2 linked regions of the Streptomyces clavuligerus genome follow. The protein of the gene in region 2 interacts with the protein of the main gene of each other region in a pairwise test. Links are inferred from orthologs where the notes say so. Each region holds a gene or a part of one and is shown on either strand. Other genes may lie near its edges.

The links.
Region 1: the proteins of CRV15_RS13070 (region 2) and dnaE interact in binary tests that used the Escherichia coli proteins (3 or more experiments, as listed by UniProt). The link is inferred for Streptomyces clavuligerus from one-to-one orthologs.

Annotation. Positions count from the first base shown.
Region 1 is NZ_CP027858.1:5,210,098-5,217,785, reverse strand. Bases 2,305-6,436 are described here. They hold dnaE (DNA polymerase III subunit alpha), read right to left. Parts: upstream 6,045-6,436; coding sequence 2,505-6,044; downstream 2,305-2,504. Other genes in these bases: CRV15_RS21955 (DUF2252 domain-containing protein), read left to right, coding at 6,396-6,436; CRV15_RS36015 (hypothetical protein), read left to right, coding at 2,305-2,348. Also shown: CRV15_RS21970 (ABC transporter ATP-binding protein), read right to left, coding at 1-416; CRV15_RS21965 (NYN domain-containing protein), read right to left, coding at 510-1,742; more of CRV15_RS36015, read left to right, coding at 2,172-2,304; more of CRV15_RS21955, read left to right, coding at 6,437-7,688. UniProt on the Escherichia coli protein: DNA polymerase III is a complex, multichain enzyme responsible for most of the replicative synthesis in bacteria. This DNA polymerase also exhibits 3' to 5' exonuclease activity. The alpha chain is the DNA polymerase catalytic subunit.
Region 2 is NZ_CP027858.1:3,119,377-3,125,868, reverse strand. Bases 441-3,376 are described here. They hold CRV15_RS13070 (DNA polymerase III subunit gamma and tau), read left to right. Parts: upstream 441-796; coding sequence 797-2,956; downstream 2,957-3,376. Other genes in these bases: purD (phosphoribosylamine--glycine ligase), read left to right, coding at 3,015-3,376. Outside these bases: CRV15_RS13090 (hypothetical protein), read left to right, coding at 1-166; more of purD, read left to right, coding at 3,377-4,265; CRV15_RS13060 (hypothetical protein), read left to right, coding at 4,930-6,492. UniProt on the Escherichia coli protein: Part of the beta sliding clamp loading complex, which hydrolyzes ATP to load the beta clamp onto primed DNA to form the DNA replication pre-initiation complex.

The sequences.
Region 1 (7,688 bases), 2.1 Mb from region 2 along the record:
CCGGCCAGTTCGTCGAGGCCGAGTTCGCCGAGGACGCCGTCCCGCTCGGCACGGGCGTCCCGGGTGGTGAGCCCGCGCAGCCGTCCGGTGGTCTCGGCGGCCAGTGCGACGGTCAGCTCGTCGAGGGCGGTGGACTCCTGGCCGAGGTAGCCGATGAGCCGCGCCGCCCGCTCGGGGTGGCGCACAAGGTCGTGGCCCAGCACCTCGACACTGCCCGCGTCGGGCCGCATCAGACCGGTGAGCTGGCGGACGAGCGTGGACTTCCCGGCGCCGTTCGGGCCGAGGAGACCGAAGATCTCACCGCCCCGGACCTCCAGGCTGACCCCGTCCGTCGCCCGTACCTCGGGCGTCGCCGGGACTCCCCGGCGTGCGCGCGCGGCAGGGTAGGTCTTGACCAGCCGCCGCACCACACACACCGTACTCACGAGGTACGAGAGTACGGGGTCCTCCGCGCCGCTCCCCGTCGGGGGCGTGCTCACTTCGTGGCGCGGGCCGTGGCGGCGGTGGGCTCACTCCCCCGCGGAGGTGTGGTCGCCGGCGGTGCGGACGTCGATCTCGCGCCAGAAACCGGCCCGGATGGCATAGCGGTCGTGCTCGTCGATCTGGTCGTCCTTGTGGGCGAGGAGGCCGAAGCGCGCGGCGTAGCGGAGCAGTTCCCCGTCGATCCGGTGCGGAATCCGGGGGTACATGACGGAGAGTTTCTGTACATGTCCGGCTTCGGGCAGCCGTTCCATCCAGCGGCGGGCGAACACCTGGCCGACCTCGAAGGGGTCGCCGCCGACGGTGGTGATGTCCTCCTCCCGGTCGGCCCAGCGCTGCTCGGCGCTGGTGAGCTGGGCGAGGGTGGGCAGGGAGGCGCTCTCCGGCGGTTCGCCGGGCGCCCCGCCCCCGGGGCGTTCGATCCAGCCCTTGTCGGACGACCAGCGCAGGGTCGCGGTCGCCGGGTGCTGCGGGGGCTGGCTGCCGGGGGCGCGCAGTCCCGCCAGGTCCTTGGGGGTGGGGACGCCCTTGGACGCGGGGGGCGCGGTCGCCGTGGTGCTCCCGGCGACGGGCCGGGAGCCGTTGCGGGCGGTCTCGGGGGCCGATGCGGGGGCCGCGGTCGCGGCGGCGAGGGCCGCCTCGGGCAGTGGGGCGGAGAGGATGGCGGCGATCTCCGGCCGGGGCACCGGCTGCGGGGCGCAGACGCCGGTCAGCTCCTTGGCGCGGACGGCGGTGGTGATCCAGGCGCGGTCCAGCACCCGGCGCTCATCGGCCTCGGCGACCAGGTCCTCGGACTGGTTGTAGTCGCCGTCGGCGGCCTGGACGGCCCACAGATGCACGGCGACGCCGTGTTCCTTGGCGGACATCAGTCCGGGCAGCAGATCGCCGTCGCCGGTCACCAGCACCACGTCCGAGCAGGCCCGGTTGCGCGCCAGCTCGGTCAGCTCGGCGTGCATGGCGGCGTCGACGCCCTTCTGCGCCCAGCGGCCGTCGCTGCGGGTCAGGGCGCCGAGCCGGACGGTGACCCGGGGCATCACCCGCAGCCGCCGGTGCTCCGGCTGGGGCACCCGGTCGGGCGCGCCGTCGAACCAGTAGATGCGCAGCAGGGGCCGTTCCGTGTCCCGTTCGGCGAGTTCTCTCAGGCCCTGGATGAGGGCGGTGTGGTCGACGGTGATCCGGGAACGCGCGGGTTCCCCGGCCAGCAGGCTCGCGGCGGCGCCGAGCAGATAACCGGCGTCCACCAGCACAACGCAGCGGTCCACACGCTCCACCCTCTTTCCGGTACTCGGGTATCAGAGGTCTTCGGGACTGAAACATCAAGGAAATCTTGAAGATCTTGAAAATTACGTGAATAGATCTTGAAAGACGGTTTGCCCACCGGCTTGTCCGCCGGCCGCCCACCGGTCGATCGCTGTGGCTCTGGAGGGGTCGGGAAGGAGTGCGGGCCGGATGTCCCGGACGAGAGCACGGCCCGCGGGTATCCCTCCGGACCGGGGATTGTTCCGGGTTTTCCTTGAGTCTGCCCGACGGTCCAGTGGTTAACGGCCGGAACTCGATCATCGGCGTGGCGGAAGCCGCCCGTTCGACAGCAAGGGCCCTTTACCCAGGGCAATGATCCAAAATGCGGCCTATCGTCCCATATGTGAGTCTGGTCGCGGCCGCAGCCCCGCGACCCCCTCTGGAGGCATCCCATGGCCAAGAACAAGAACCGCAAGGGCACCCATCAGCAGCGCGCCGCGGCGGCGGAGCGCTCGAAGGAGGAATCCCGTTCCACCGCCTTCGAGGAGCGGGCCCAGCCGCAGTCGCAGGCCCAGGGCAGCCCGGCCGACGTCGCCCGCAAGCACCAGCGGCGTTTTGGCCACAACTGACGATCACCGCTGACGAACGACGAAGACGGGGAGGGGGCGCGTCCACGGTCGTGGACGCGCCCCCTCCCCGTCGGTCGGCCGCTCCCCGTGCGGTACGGGGACGGCCTCCCCCGCGGCGCGGGGACCGGGCCTCCCCCGCGGCGCGGGGACCGCCGGTCAGCCGGCCAGGCAGGCCGGGCCGAGCAGCACCTTCAGATCGCCGTAGAGCGCCGGGTCCGCCTGCACCCGGTGCCGGTCCAGCCGGAGCACGGTCGTCGTGCGCGGCCCCTGGAGCTTGATCCGCACCTCGGTGTTGCCCCGGTGGTGGCTGAGGATCTCCCCCAGCCTGGTGACCATCGGCGGGGTCACCTTCACGGTGGGAATGGTGACGACCACGGGCGCGTTGGTCCCGGCCGAGGAGAGGTCGGGGACCATCAGCTCCATCGCGACCAGCCGCGGTACGTCCTCGCGCTTGTCCAGCCGCCCCTTGACGAAGACCACCGTGTCCTCGACGAGCTGGGTGGAGACGAGCTGATAGGTAGCGGGGAAGAACATGCACTCGATGGAGCCCGCCAGGTCCTCCACGGTGGCGATGGCCCACGCGTTGCCCTGCTTGGTCATCTTGCGCTGGAGCCCGGAGATGATGCCGCCGATGGTCACCACCGCGCCGTCCGCGTGCTCACCCCCGGTGAGCTGGGAGATCGACGCGTCCGACTTGTCGGACAGCACATGCTCGATGCCGAAGAGCGGATGGTCGGACACATAGAGCCCGAGCATCTCCCGCTCCTGGGCCAGCAGATAGGACTTCTCCCACTCGACGTCGGAGAACTCCACGTCCAGCCCGAAGCCGGGCTCGTCGGCGCTGTCGTCGCCCATGCCGCCGAAGAGGTCGAACTGTCCCTCGGCCTCCTTGCGCTTGACCGCGACCACGTTGTCGATCATCGGCTCATGGTGGGCGACGAGGCCCTTGCGGGTGTGGCCCAGCTCGTCGAAGGCCCCGGCCTTGATCAGCGATTCGACGGTCCGCTTGTTGCAGACGACGACCTCGACCTTGTCCAGGAAGTCGGGGAACGATGAGTACTTCCCCTTGGACTTGCGGCAGCGGATGATCGACTCCACCACATTGGTGCCGACGTTCCGGACGGCCGAGAGGCCGAAGAGAATGACGTCGTCACCCTGGGCGGCGAAGTTCGACTGCGATTCATTGACATTCGGCGGGAGCACCTTGATGCCCATGCGACGGCATTCGTTCAGATAGACCGCCGACTTGTCCTTGTCGTCCTTGACCGAGGTCAGAAGGGCCGCCATGTATTCGGCCGGGTGATTCGCCTTGAGATAGGCGGTCCAGTAGGTGACCAGGCCGTACGCGGAGGAGTGCGCCTTGTTGAAGGCGTATCCGGCGAAGGGCACCAGGACGTCCCAGAGCGCCTGGACGGCCTCGTCGGAATAGCCGTTCTTCCGGGCGCCCGCCTGGAAGATCGTGAAGTTCTTCGCCAGCTCCTCGGGCTTCTTCTTGCCCATGACGCGGCGGAGGATGTCGGCCTCGCCCAGGCTGTACCCGGCGATGATCTGGGCGGCCTTCTGCACCTGCTCCTGGTAGACGATCAGGCCGTAGGTGACGTCCAGGACCTCCTTGAGCGGCTCCTCCAGCTCCGGGTGGATCGGGGTGATCTCCTGCTGCTTGTTCTTGCGCAGCGCGTAGTTCGTATGGGAGTTCATTCCCATCGGGCCCGGGCGGTACAGGGCCGACACGGCGGAGATGTCCTCGAAGTTGTCGGGCTTCATCAGCCGCAGCAGCGAGCGCATCGGACCGCCGTCGAACTGGAAGACACCGAGGGTGTCGCCCCGGCACAGCAGCTCATAGGTGGTGGGGTCGTCCAGCGGGATGGAGAGCATCTCCAGCTCGATGCCCTTGTTCGCCTTCACCATCTTGACGGCGTCGTCCATGATGGTGAGGTTCCGCAGGCCCAGGAAGTCCATCTTCAGCAGGCCGAGCGACTCACAGCTCGGATAGTCCCACTGGGTGATGGTGACGCCGTCGGAGTGCCGGACCCAGACCGGGGCGTGGTCGGTGATCGGCTCGCTGGACATGATCACGCCCGCGGCGTGCACACCCATCTGACGGACCAGGCCCTCGACGCCCCGGGCGGTGTCGATGACCTTCTTGACGTCCGGTTCGTTCTCGTACATGCCCCGGATCTCGCCCGCCTCGCTGTAGCGGGGGTGCGCGGGGTCGAGGATGCCGGAGAGCGGGATGCCCTTGCCGAGGACGTCCGCGGGCATGGCCTTGGTGAGCCGGTCGCCCATCGCGTAGGGGTAGCCCAGCACCCGGGCCGAGTCCTTGATCGCGTTCTTGGCCTTGATGGTGCCGTAGGTGCCGATCATGGCGACCTTGTCGGCGCCGTACTTCTCGGTCACATAGCGGATGACCTCCACGCGCCGACGCTCGTCGAAGTCGATGTCGACATCGGGCATGGAGATGCGCTCGGGGTTGAGGAACCGCTCGAAGATCAGACCGTGCTCGATCGGGTCGAGGTCGGTGATCCCCATCGCGTACGCGACGATCGAGCCCGCCGCGGAGCCGCGGCCGGGGCCGACCGCGATGCCGTTCTTCTTCGCCCACATGATGAAGTCGGCGACGACGAGGAAGTACCCCGGGAACCCCATCGAGACGATGACGTCCATCTCGTACTCGGCCTGCCGCTGGCGGTCCTCGGGGACGCCGCCCGGGTAGCGGCGGGCCATCCCGGTCCTGACCTCCTCCTGGAACCAGGTGACCTCGGTGAAGCCCGCCGGGATCTCGAACTTCGGCATGAGGTTCTTCGCCTCGAACATGCCGCTGGTGTCGATCTGCTCGGCGACCAGGAGGGTGTTGCGGCACCCCTCCTGCCAGGCGTCCGAGGAGTCGATGGCGTACATCTGGTCCGTGGACTTCAGGTAGTAGCCCGTGCCGTCGAAGCGGAAGCGGTCCGGGTCGGAGAGGTTCTTGCCGGTCTGGATGCACAGCAGGGCGTCGTGCGCCCCCGCCTCGTGGTCGAAGGTGTAGTGGGAGTCATTGGTGACCAGCGGGGGGATGTCCAGCTTCTTCCCGATCTCCAGCAGCCCGTCCCGGACCCGGCGCTCGATCTCGATGCCGTGGTCCATCAGCTCCAGGAAGTAGCGGCCCTTGCCGAAGATGTCCTGGTACTCGGAGGCCGCCTTCAGGGCCTCGTCGAACTGGCCGAGGCGCAGCCTGGTCTGGAGCTCGCCGGAGGGGCAGCCGGTGGAGGCGATCAGCCCCTCGGACCACTGGGCGATGGTCTCCTTGTCCATCCGGGGCCACTTCTGGAGCCAGCCCTCGGCATACGCGTCCGAGGAGAGGCGGAAGAGGTTGTGCAGACCCGTCCGGTTGGCCGCCCAGATCGTCTTGTGCGTATAACCACCGGAACCGGAGACATCGTCCCGTTTCTGATGCGGCTGCCCCCACTGGATCTTCCGCTTGTTCCGCCGGGACTCGGGGGCGACATACGCCTCGATGCCGATGATCGGGGTGATCCCCGCGCCCTTGGCCTGGTGGAAGAAGTCGTAGGCGCCGTGGAGATTGCCGTGGTCGGTCATCGCGATGTGCGACATGCCCATGTCTTTGCACGCGGAAAACATGTCCTTCAGCCGCGCCGCACCGTCCAGCAGTGAGTACTGCGTGTGCACATGCAGATGCGTAAAGGGCGGTTTGCTCACGGCGGGGGCCTCCAGAGGAACGGGCGACGGCAGGCGGCGGAGTGTCTGGGGGGACAGCGTGGAAGTCTACGACTTGGCTCGGACAGCCGTCGGCCCACCGGGGAAGCGGAGGGGGCCGCGGGGGATGGCCGTGCGGGCGCGCCGGGACCGGCCGCGCCCCGGGGCACTTCCGGGGCCCGCCGGGCGTTGGAGTGGCTGAGGCACGGCATCCGGCCGGGCCCGGCCGGCGGCGGACTCCCGTCCTCCTCCGGCCTGCTCCCCCACCGGCTCCCCTCGCCCTCTTCTCCCTGCCTTATCCAGACATTTCCCGTCACGATCCAGATATTTCCCTGCACCAGGAGGCACCCAGCGATGTCGGTACCGCACCCCGCCGAGATCACTCCCGAAGAGCGCGGCGAGCAGATCCTCGGTGAGTTCGACGCCGCTTTCGGTGCGCTCCTGGCCGCCGACCCGGACGCCTTCCGGGTCAAGTTCCGCAAGATGGCCTCCTCGGCGTTCGCGTTCTACCGGGGGGCCGCCTGCCTCTTCTACGCCGACCTGGAACGGGGTCACACGGCGCGCGGCGACGGCGCGATCGCCACCGGCCCCTATCTGGACGAGCGCACCAGCCGGGTGTGGATACACGGCGATCTCCACGCGGAGAACTTCGGCACGTACATGAATGCGAACGGCCGTCTGATCTTCAATGTGAACGACTTCGACGAGGCGTATGTGGGCCCCTTCACCTGGGACCTGAAGCGGCTGGCCGCCTCGCTGGCGCTGATCGGGCACTCCAAGGCGCTCAGCGACGGGCAGATCACCGAGCTGGTGCGGATCTGCGCCGCCGCCTACCGGGAGCGCATCCACACCCTCGCGGCCGGGGCGCAGGACGCGGAGGTGCCGCCGTTCACCCTGGACACCGCCGAGGGCCCGCTGCTCGAAGCGCTGCGGCACGCCCGCTCGCGCACCCGGTTCGCGCTGCTGGACTCGATGACCGAGATCCGCGAGGCCGAGCGGCGCTTCAGCTCCGGCGCGGGCTCCGTCGAGCTGGACGCCGCCGCGCGGTACAAGGTGCTCGCGGCCTTCGACGGCTATCTGGAGACCCTGCCCGAGTCCAGCCTCGCCCGCCCCGACTCCTACCGGGTGAAGGATGTCGTCGGCCGCCGCGGCATCGGGATCGGCTCCGCCGGCCTCCCCTCGTACAACATCCTCCTGGAGGGCACCAGCGACGCCCTGGAGAACGATGTCGTGATCTATATGAAGCAGGCGCAGACCCCGGCGGTCTCCCGCCATGTCGGCGACCGGGCGGTACGGGAGTACTTCCGGCACGAGGGCCACCGCACGGTGATCTCGCAGCGGGCGCTCCAGGACCACGCGGACCCCTGGCTGGGCTGGACCGAGCTGGACGGCGCGGGGCAGCTCGTGGCCGAGGTCTCCCCCTACGCGGTGGATCTGGACTGGGGCGATCTCGACGACCCCGGGCGGATCGCCGCCGTCGTCGCGGACCTGGGCCGGGCGGCGGCCACCATGCACGGCGCGGCGGACGACGGGAGCGGGCACTCGCTGGTGCCGTTCTCCACGGAACGGGCGATCGACGCGGCGATCGCGGCGGACGAGGAGGGCTTCGCGGGCCTGCTGGTGGACTTCGCGCACGACTACGGCGCC
Region 2 (6,492 bases):
GTGGACCCTATGGACCCTGATGAAGGACGCCGGGGCCACCTGTCGCAAGGCGCTGTGGATGTGGCCGCAGGACGTGGCCCCGCTCGCCTTGCTGTGCACCCGCGCTCCCGACCGGAACACCTCGGCAGCGTCTGGGGGGCGTCCTATTTTGACCGCCTGGCAATGAAGTGGCGGTCGACCTCCCCGCTGGTCGGTTCAAGCAGTCGGCTCGGGCTGGTGAGGCCCGTGTGTTGCCGGGATGCCTCATGGTGGTCATCCAGGAGGATCTTGGTCTCGATGCAGTCGTCGATCGCGACCCCGGTGCCCTGATCGTCGACGGGGAATATTCGAACCTGTCCGTGGAGAACCATGGCTGTGCCCGCGCAACGGAGGTCCAGACACGTCGAAGGGCCCCGCTGCAAGCAGCGGGGCCCTTCGACGTTAGTGCCCGGTGAGGCACTGGCGGAGGATACGAGATTCGAACTCGTGAGGGGTTGCCCCCAACACGCTTTCCAAGCGTGCGCCCTAGGCCACTAGGCGAATCCTCCGCGGCAAACAATACAAGACGTTGAGGAGTGCTCGCGAACTCGTTCCCACCCCCGCCGATCGGGTACCCTGTGCGGAGCCCCTCACGTGGCGCTATCTGACTGAACTCCCCCAGGGCCGGAAGGCAGCAAGGGTAGGTCGGCTCTGGCGGGTGCGTGGGGGGCGCTTGCGTTGGGGGGCGGGGTCCGGGGCCGGGAGGCCCGGTGGGGGAGTGATCGCGGGGCGAGCGGGCCGGGGACGGTTGTCGGTGGGGGCCGATAACCTCGTAGATGTGTCGTCTCTTGCGCTGTACCGCCGCTATCGTCCCGAGTCCTTCGCCGAGGTCATCGGGCAGGAGCATGTCACCGACCCGTTGCAGCAGGCCCTGCGGAACAACCGGGTCAATCACGCGTACCTGTTCAGCGGGCCGCGCGGGTGCGGCAAGACGACCAGTGCGCGCATCCTCGCCCGCTGTCTGAACTGCGAGCAGGGGCCGACGCCCACGCCGTGCGGGGAGTGTCTGTCCTGCCGTGATCTCGCGCGCAACGGGCCGGGGTCGATCGATGTGATCGAGATCGACGCCGCTTCTCACGGTGGTGTGGACGACGCCCGTGAGCTGCGGGAGAAGGCGTTCTTCGGGCCGGCGAGCAGCCGGTACAAGATCTACATCATCGACGAGGCCCACATGGTCACCCCGCAGGGCTTCAACGCCCTGCTGAAGGTGGTCGAGGAGCCGCCGGAGCATCTGAAGTTCATCTTCGCCACCACCGAGCCCGAGAAGGTCATCGGGACCATCCGTTCGCGGACCCACCACTACCCGTTCCGGCTGGTGCCGCCCAGCACCCTGCGGGAGTACCTGGGCGAGGTGTGCGGGCACGAGAAGATCCCGGTCGCGGACGGAGTGCTTCCGCTGGTGGTGCGGGCCGGTGCGGGGTCGGTGCGGGACTCGATGTCGGTCATGGACCAGCTGCTGGCGGGCGCCACCGACGAGGGTGTGACCTATGCCATGGCCACCGCCCTGCTCGGGTACACCGACGGCTCGCTGCTGGACTCCGTCGTGGACGCGTTCGCCACCGGGGACGGGGCCGCCGCCTTCGAGGTCGTCGACCGGGTCATCGAGGGCGGCAACGACCCCCGGCGCTTCGTCACGGACCTCCTGGAGCGGCTGCGGGATCTCGTCATCCTCGCCGCCGTGCCGGACGCGGCCGAGAAGGGGCTGATCGACGCCCCCGTCGATGTGGTCGAACGGATGCAGGCGCAGGCGTCCGCCTTCGGCGCGGCCGAGCTGAGCCGGGCCGCGGACCTGGTCAACGCGGGGCTGACGGAGATGCGCGGGGCGACGTCCCCCCGGCTCCAGCTGGAGCTGATCTGTGCGCGGGTGCTGCTGCCCGCGGCGTTCGGGGACGAGCGTTCGCTCCAGGCCAGGATCGACCGGCTGGAGCGTGGAGCGGCCCTCACGGCCGCCGCCCCGGCGGCACCGGCCGTGACCTTCCCCGGGTCCGGCGCCCCCGCGATGGGGTACATCCCCGGTCCGGGCGCCGCCCCCCACATGCCGGGACCGGACGGCCCCGTCGCCGCCCCGGCGCAGCCGCCCGCGCCCCCGGCGGCCACCGCCCCGGTCGCGCCCGCCGCCCCGCAGCCGACCGAGGGCACCGCTCCGCAGCAGGCCCCGGGTGCCCGCCCCGGAAGCTGGCCCACCGCCGCCCCCGCGGGCGCTTCCCCGGCGGCTCCGGAGCCGCCGGCCGCCACGGCCGCCGAGCGGCGGCCCGGTGGCTGGCCCACCGCCTCCACGCCCGGCCAGGCCCCCCGGCCCGCCGCACCCGCTCCGGCGGCCCCCGCCGCTCCGCAGCCGCAGGCGGCCCCCGCCGCCGCCCCGGCCCCGGGAGCGGCCCAGGGCGCCGCCCAGGTGCGCGGCATGTGGCCGGACGTCCTGGAGGCCGTGAAGAACCGCCGTCGCTTCACCTGGATTCTGCTGAGCCAGAACTCCCAGGTCGCCGGGTTCGACGGCACCACCCTCCAGATCGGCTTCCTCAACGCGGGGGCCCGCGACACCTTCAGCAGCAGCGGCAGCGAGGAAGTGCTGAGGCAGGCGCTCTCCGAGCAGTTCCATGTGCAGTGGAAGATCGAGGCGATCATCGACCCCTCGGGCGGGGTCGGCGCCCCGGCGCCCCCCGCCGCCGGTCGCCCCTATCAGGCCGCAGCACCCCAGACACCGGCCCCGCCGCCCGCCGCGGCCCGGCCCGCCGCCCCGGCGGCCCCCGCCGCGGCTCCGCCCCAGGCACCGTCCGCCGCCCCGGCCCCGCGGCCGGTCCACACCCCGCCGCCGGTCTCCCCCGAGGACGACATGCCGGAGGACGACGACCCGGACCTCGTCGACTCCGCGCTCTCCGGGCACGACCTCATCGTGCGTGAGCTGGGAGCCACGGTTGTGGAGGAATATACGAACGAGTAGCCGGTGGTCCTTAGGAGGGGAGTACAGGACCGCGGACGGCGCCGGTTAGGCTGACGCCGTGAAGGTCCTCGTCATCGGCGGCGGCGCCCGCGAACACGCCCTGTGCCGCTCCCTGTCCCTCGACCCCGATGTCACCGCCGTGCACTGCGCGCCGGGGAACGCCGGCATCGGCGAGATCGCCGAGCTGCACCCGGTCGACGCGCTCGACGGTGCGGCGGTCACCCGGCTCGCCACCCGGCTCGGCGCCGGCCTGGTCGTCGTCGGCCCCGAGGCGCCGCTGGTCGCGGGTGTCGCCGACGCCGTGCGTGCGGCCGGTATCCCCTGCTTCGGCCCCTCCGGCGAGGCCGCCCGCCTGGAGGGCTCCAAGGCGTTCGCCAAGGACGTGATGGCCGCCGCCGGTGTGCCCACCGCCCGGAGCTATGTCTGTGTGAACCCCCAGGAGATCGACGAGGCCCTGGACGCCTTCGGCGCCCCCTACGTCGTCAAGGACGACGGCCTCGCCGCGGGCAAGGGGGTCGTCGTCACCCACGACCTCGCGCTCGCCCGTGAGCACGCCATCGCCTGCGGACGGGTGGTCATCGAGGAGTACCTGGACGGCCCCGAGGTCTCCCTCTTCGCCATCACCGACGGCGAGACCGTCGTCCCGCTGACACCCGCCCAGGACTTCAAGCGCGCCCTCGACGGCGACGAGGGCCCCAACACGGGCGGCATGGGGGCCTACTCCCCGCTGCCCTGGGCCGATCCCGAGCTGGTCGACGACGTGCTGACGACCGTGCTCCAGCCGACCGTCGACGAGCTGCGCCGCCGTGGCACCCCGTTCAGCGGACTGCTGTACGCGGGGCTCGCCATCACCTCGCGCGGGGTACGGGTGATCGAGTTCAACGCCCGCTTCGGCGACCCGGAGACCCAGGTGGTGCTGGCCCGGCTGCTGACCCCGCTCGGGGGCCTGCTGCTGCACGCCGCCCGGGGCACCCTGGCCGACGAGCCCCCGCTGCGCTGGCGCGACGACGCCGCCGTCACCGTGGTGGTCGCGTCGCACAACTACCCCGGAACCCCGCGTACCGGTGACCCGATCGAGGGTCTGGACGAGGTCGCCGTGCAGGACGCCCCGCACGCGTACGTCCTGCACGCCGGGACGCGGCAGGACGGCGGCTCCGTGGTCAGCGCCGGGGGCCGGGTCCTGTCGGTCACCGCGACCGGCGCCGATCTGCGGCAGGCGCGGCAGCGCGCCTATGACGCGGTGGGCCGCATCCGTCTCGACGGCTCGCAGCACCGCACGGACATCGCCCGCCGGGCGGCGGAGGGCTGAGCGGGGCACCGCGACACGGCACAGCGGCACAGCGGCAGACGCGGACGGCAACGGCGCCGCGACATGACACAGGAACCGGGCCTGGCCGGACACCGGCCGGGCCCGGCCGGTGGATCAGGGGTGTACTCGTACGGGGTACACCCCTGAACGCTGTCCCGGGCCGCCCCGGCGGAGATCCCCTCCGGGCTTCCCGGCGTCCGCGGCGGCCGTACGCGGGTGCGCCGCCCGGAACCCCCTCCGCGGGCCTGTTGACGGCCCCCGGTGACCCCGGTGGGACGTTCGTGACGCCCGGGGTCGACATGCTCTCGACAGCTCCAGGAGCCCCGAGAAAAGCAAGTGGCCCATGGGGTTCATGCGGCACAAAGCAACCCGTGAGGCTTCATCCTCCCCACTACCGTGACGCTCCCGTGGCGCTTCAGTGTGGCTCCAGTACACCTGTGGCGCATACGTGAACCAGCGACGCCCGCCATCCGTCATCACCATTGGCCAATGCCATTCCATCGGGTGACGACTGAGCCATCCGGATGACGGCTGCCACAGCCCCAACTAGGGTGCGGCGCAGGCGTTCCGGCACTTGGCCCACCGGCATTGCGATGTCAGTGACGGGTGCCACAGTGGGGGAGTGACCAACACCGACGCAGGGCAGAGGAGGTGAGGACCGGCCGTGTCCGTCAACGGGATCGGTGATTCCATCGGCGCCCAGGCCGCACGCTCGCGGGCGCTCGCCGTGCTGCGTGTCCGCAGCAGAGCACTCGCGGTCGCCCTGCTGCCCGCGGCGGTCACCATCGTGCTGCTCACGGGAGACTCCACCGGCCATATGCGCGGGGCCGGCTGGGACGTGCTGCGCTGGATCGCCGGGAGCGCGGCCGTGGCGGTACTGCTGGTCGCGGCCGTCGTCGCCGCTGTCATCGTCCGGGCGTCGCCCGCCCTGAGCCCCACCGTCGAACTGCCGGAGCGTGCGGCCCCGGATCTGTATCGCCTGGTCAGGGATTTGGCCGAGCGTCTCGACGTACCGGCGCCCTCCGCGCTCGCGCTCACCCCCGACTGCGACAGCTGGCTTGAGGACCGCACCCATCCGGCCCATGCGATACCCCAGGCGATACGGGGCCGCCGCCGCAGACGGAGCACCGAGGCCCCCGTCCTGGTGATCGGCTCACCCTTCCTGTGGTGGATGCGGGTGGCCGAGCTGAGGGCCCTGCTCGCGCCCGTCGTCGCGGGAACGGCGCCCTCCGCCCACCCCGACATAGCCGCCGCCCGCCGTTTCGTCCGCGGGCTCGACGCCGCCGTCGCCGTGGCCGCCTCCCCGGGCCCGCGCGGCCCCCTGCGGTATCTGCGCGGACCGGTGCTCGGCCTGGTGGGCAGGATCGCCCGGCTGCTGCTCCACAGTTGCCAGAGCTACGCGGGGGAGATGGAGCGCGGAGTCGCCGCCGCTGCCTCCGAGCGGGCCCAGGCGGTGGACTACGGACTGCGGATCGTCGCCCAGGAGCAGGTCGGCCTCGCCTACGCGGGCTGGGACCGGCTGCTGACCCGGGTGGCGCTGCCCGCCTGGCGGATGGGCCGCTGGCCCTCCCGGCTGGACGCGGGCGTCGTCTCCGCCCTCACCGAGCTGTCCCGCAGGGACCGGCTCGCCGAGGGCTTCGCCTCCCGGCTCGGGGAGCGGCCCGCCTGCGATCTCCTCGAAGAGCCCGGACTGATCGACGAGGCCGCGTCCCTGCTGGCCGCGCGGCTGTTCCACGGAGGGCCCGCCGAGACCGGGGCGAGTTGGTCCCCGGTGGACTGGCAGCAGTACCCGGAGGAAGTCGTCGACCGGAAGTGGCGCACGGAGGCCGCCCGCCTCCACCGGGTCCTGGACGAGCTCGGCACGGCCCCCTCGGACGGGCCCGGCGGCCCCACCCTCGCCCGGGTGATGAACGTCCTCGCCGAGACCGGCGAGGACGCCGGGGAGAATCTGGCGGCCGGGATCAGCGCGGCACTCGCCCGCGAGGAGGCGTCCCGCCAGCGCGTCGGGGCCGGGGTGGGCGCGGGTGCCGCGGCGGCACCCGTCGCCAAGAGCCAGGACGACGCGCTCATCGGCTGGGGCGCGGACCCGCTGCCCCTCTTCCCGCTCCAGCCGCCGCGGACCGGGCGGGAACTGCTCGCGGACCACGTCACCGCGATGGTGTGCTGCGCGGCGGTCGACACCGCCGGTGCCGTGCCGGGGCTCGACTGGCTGGACGGGCCCACACTG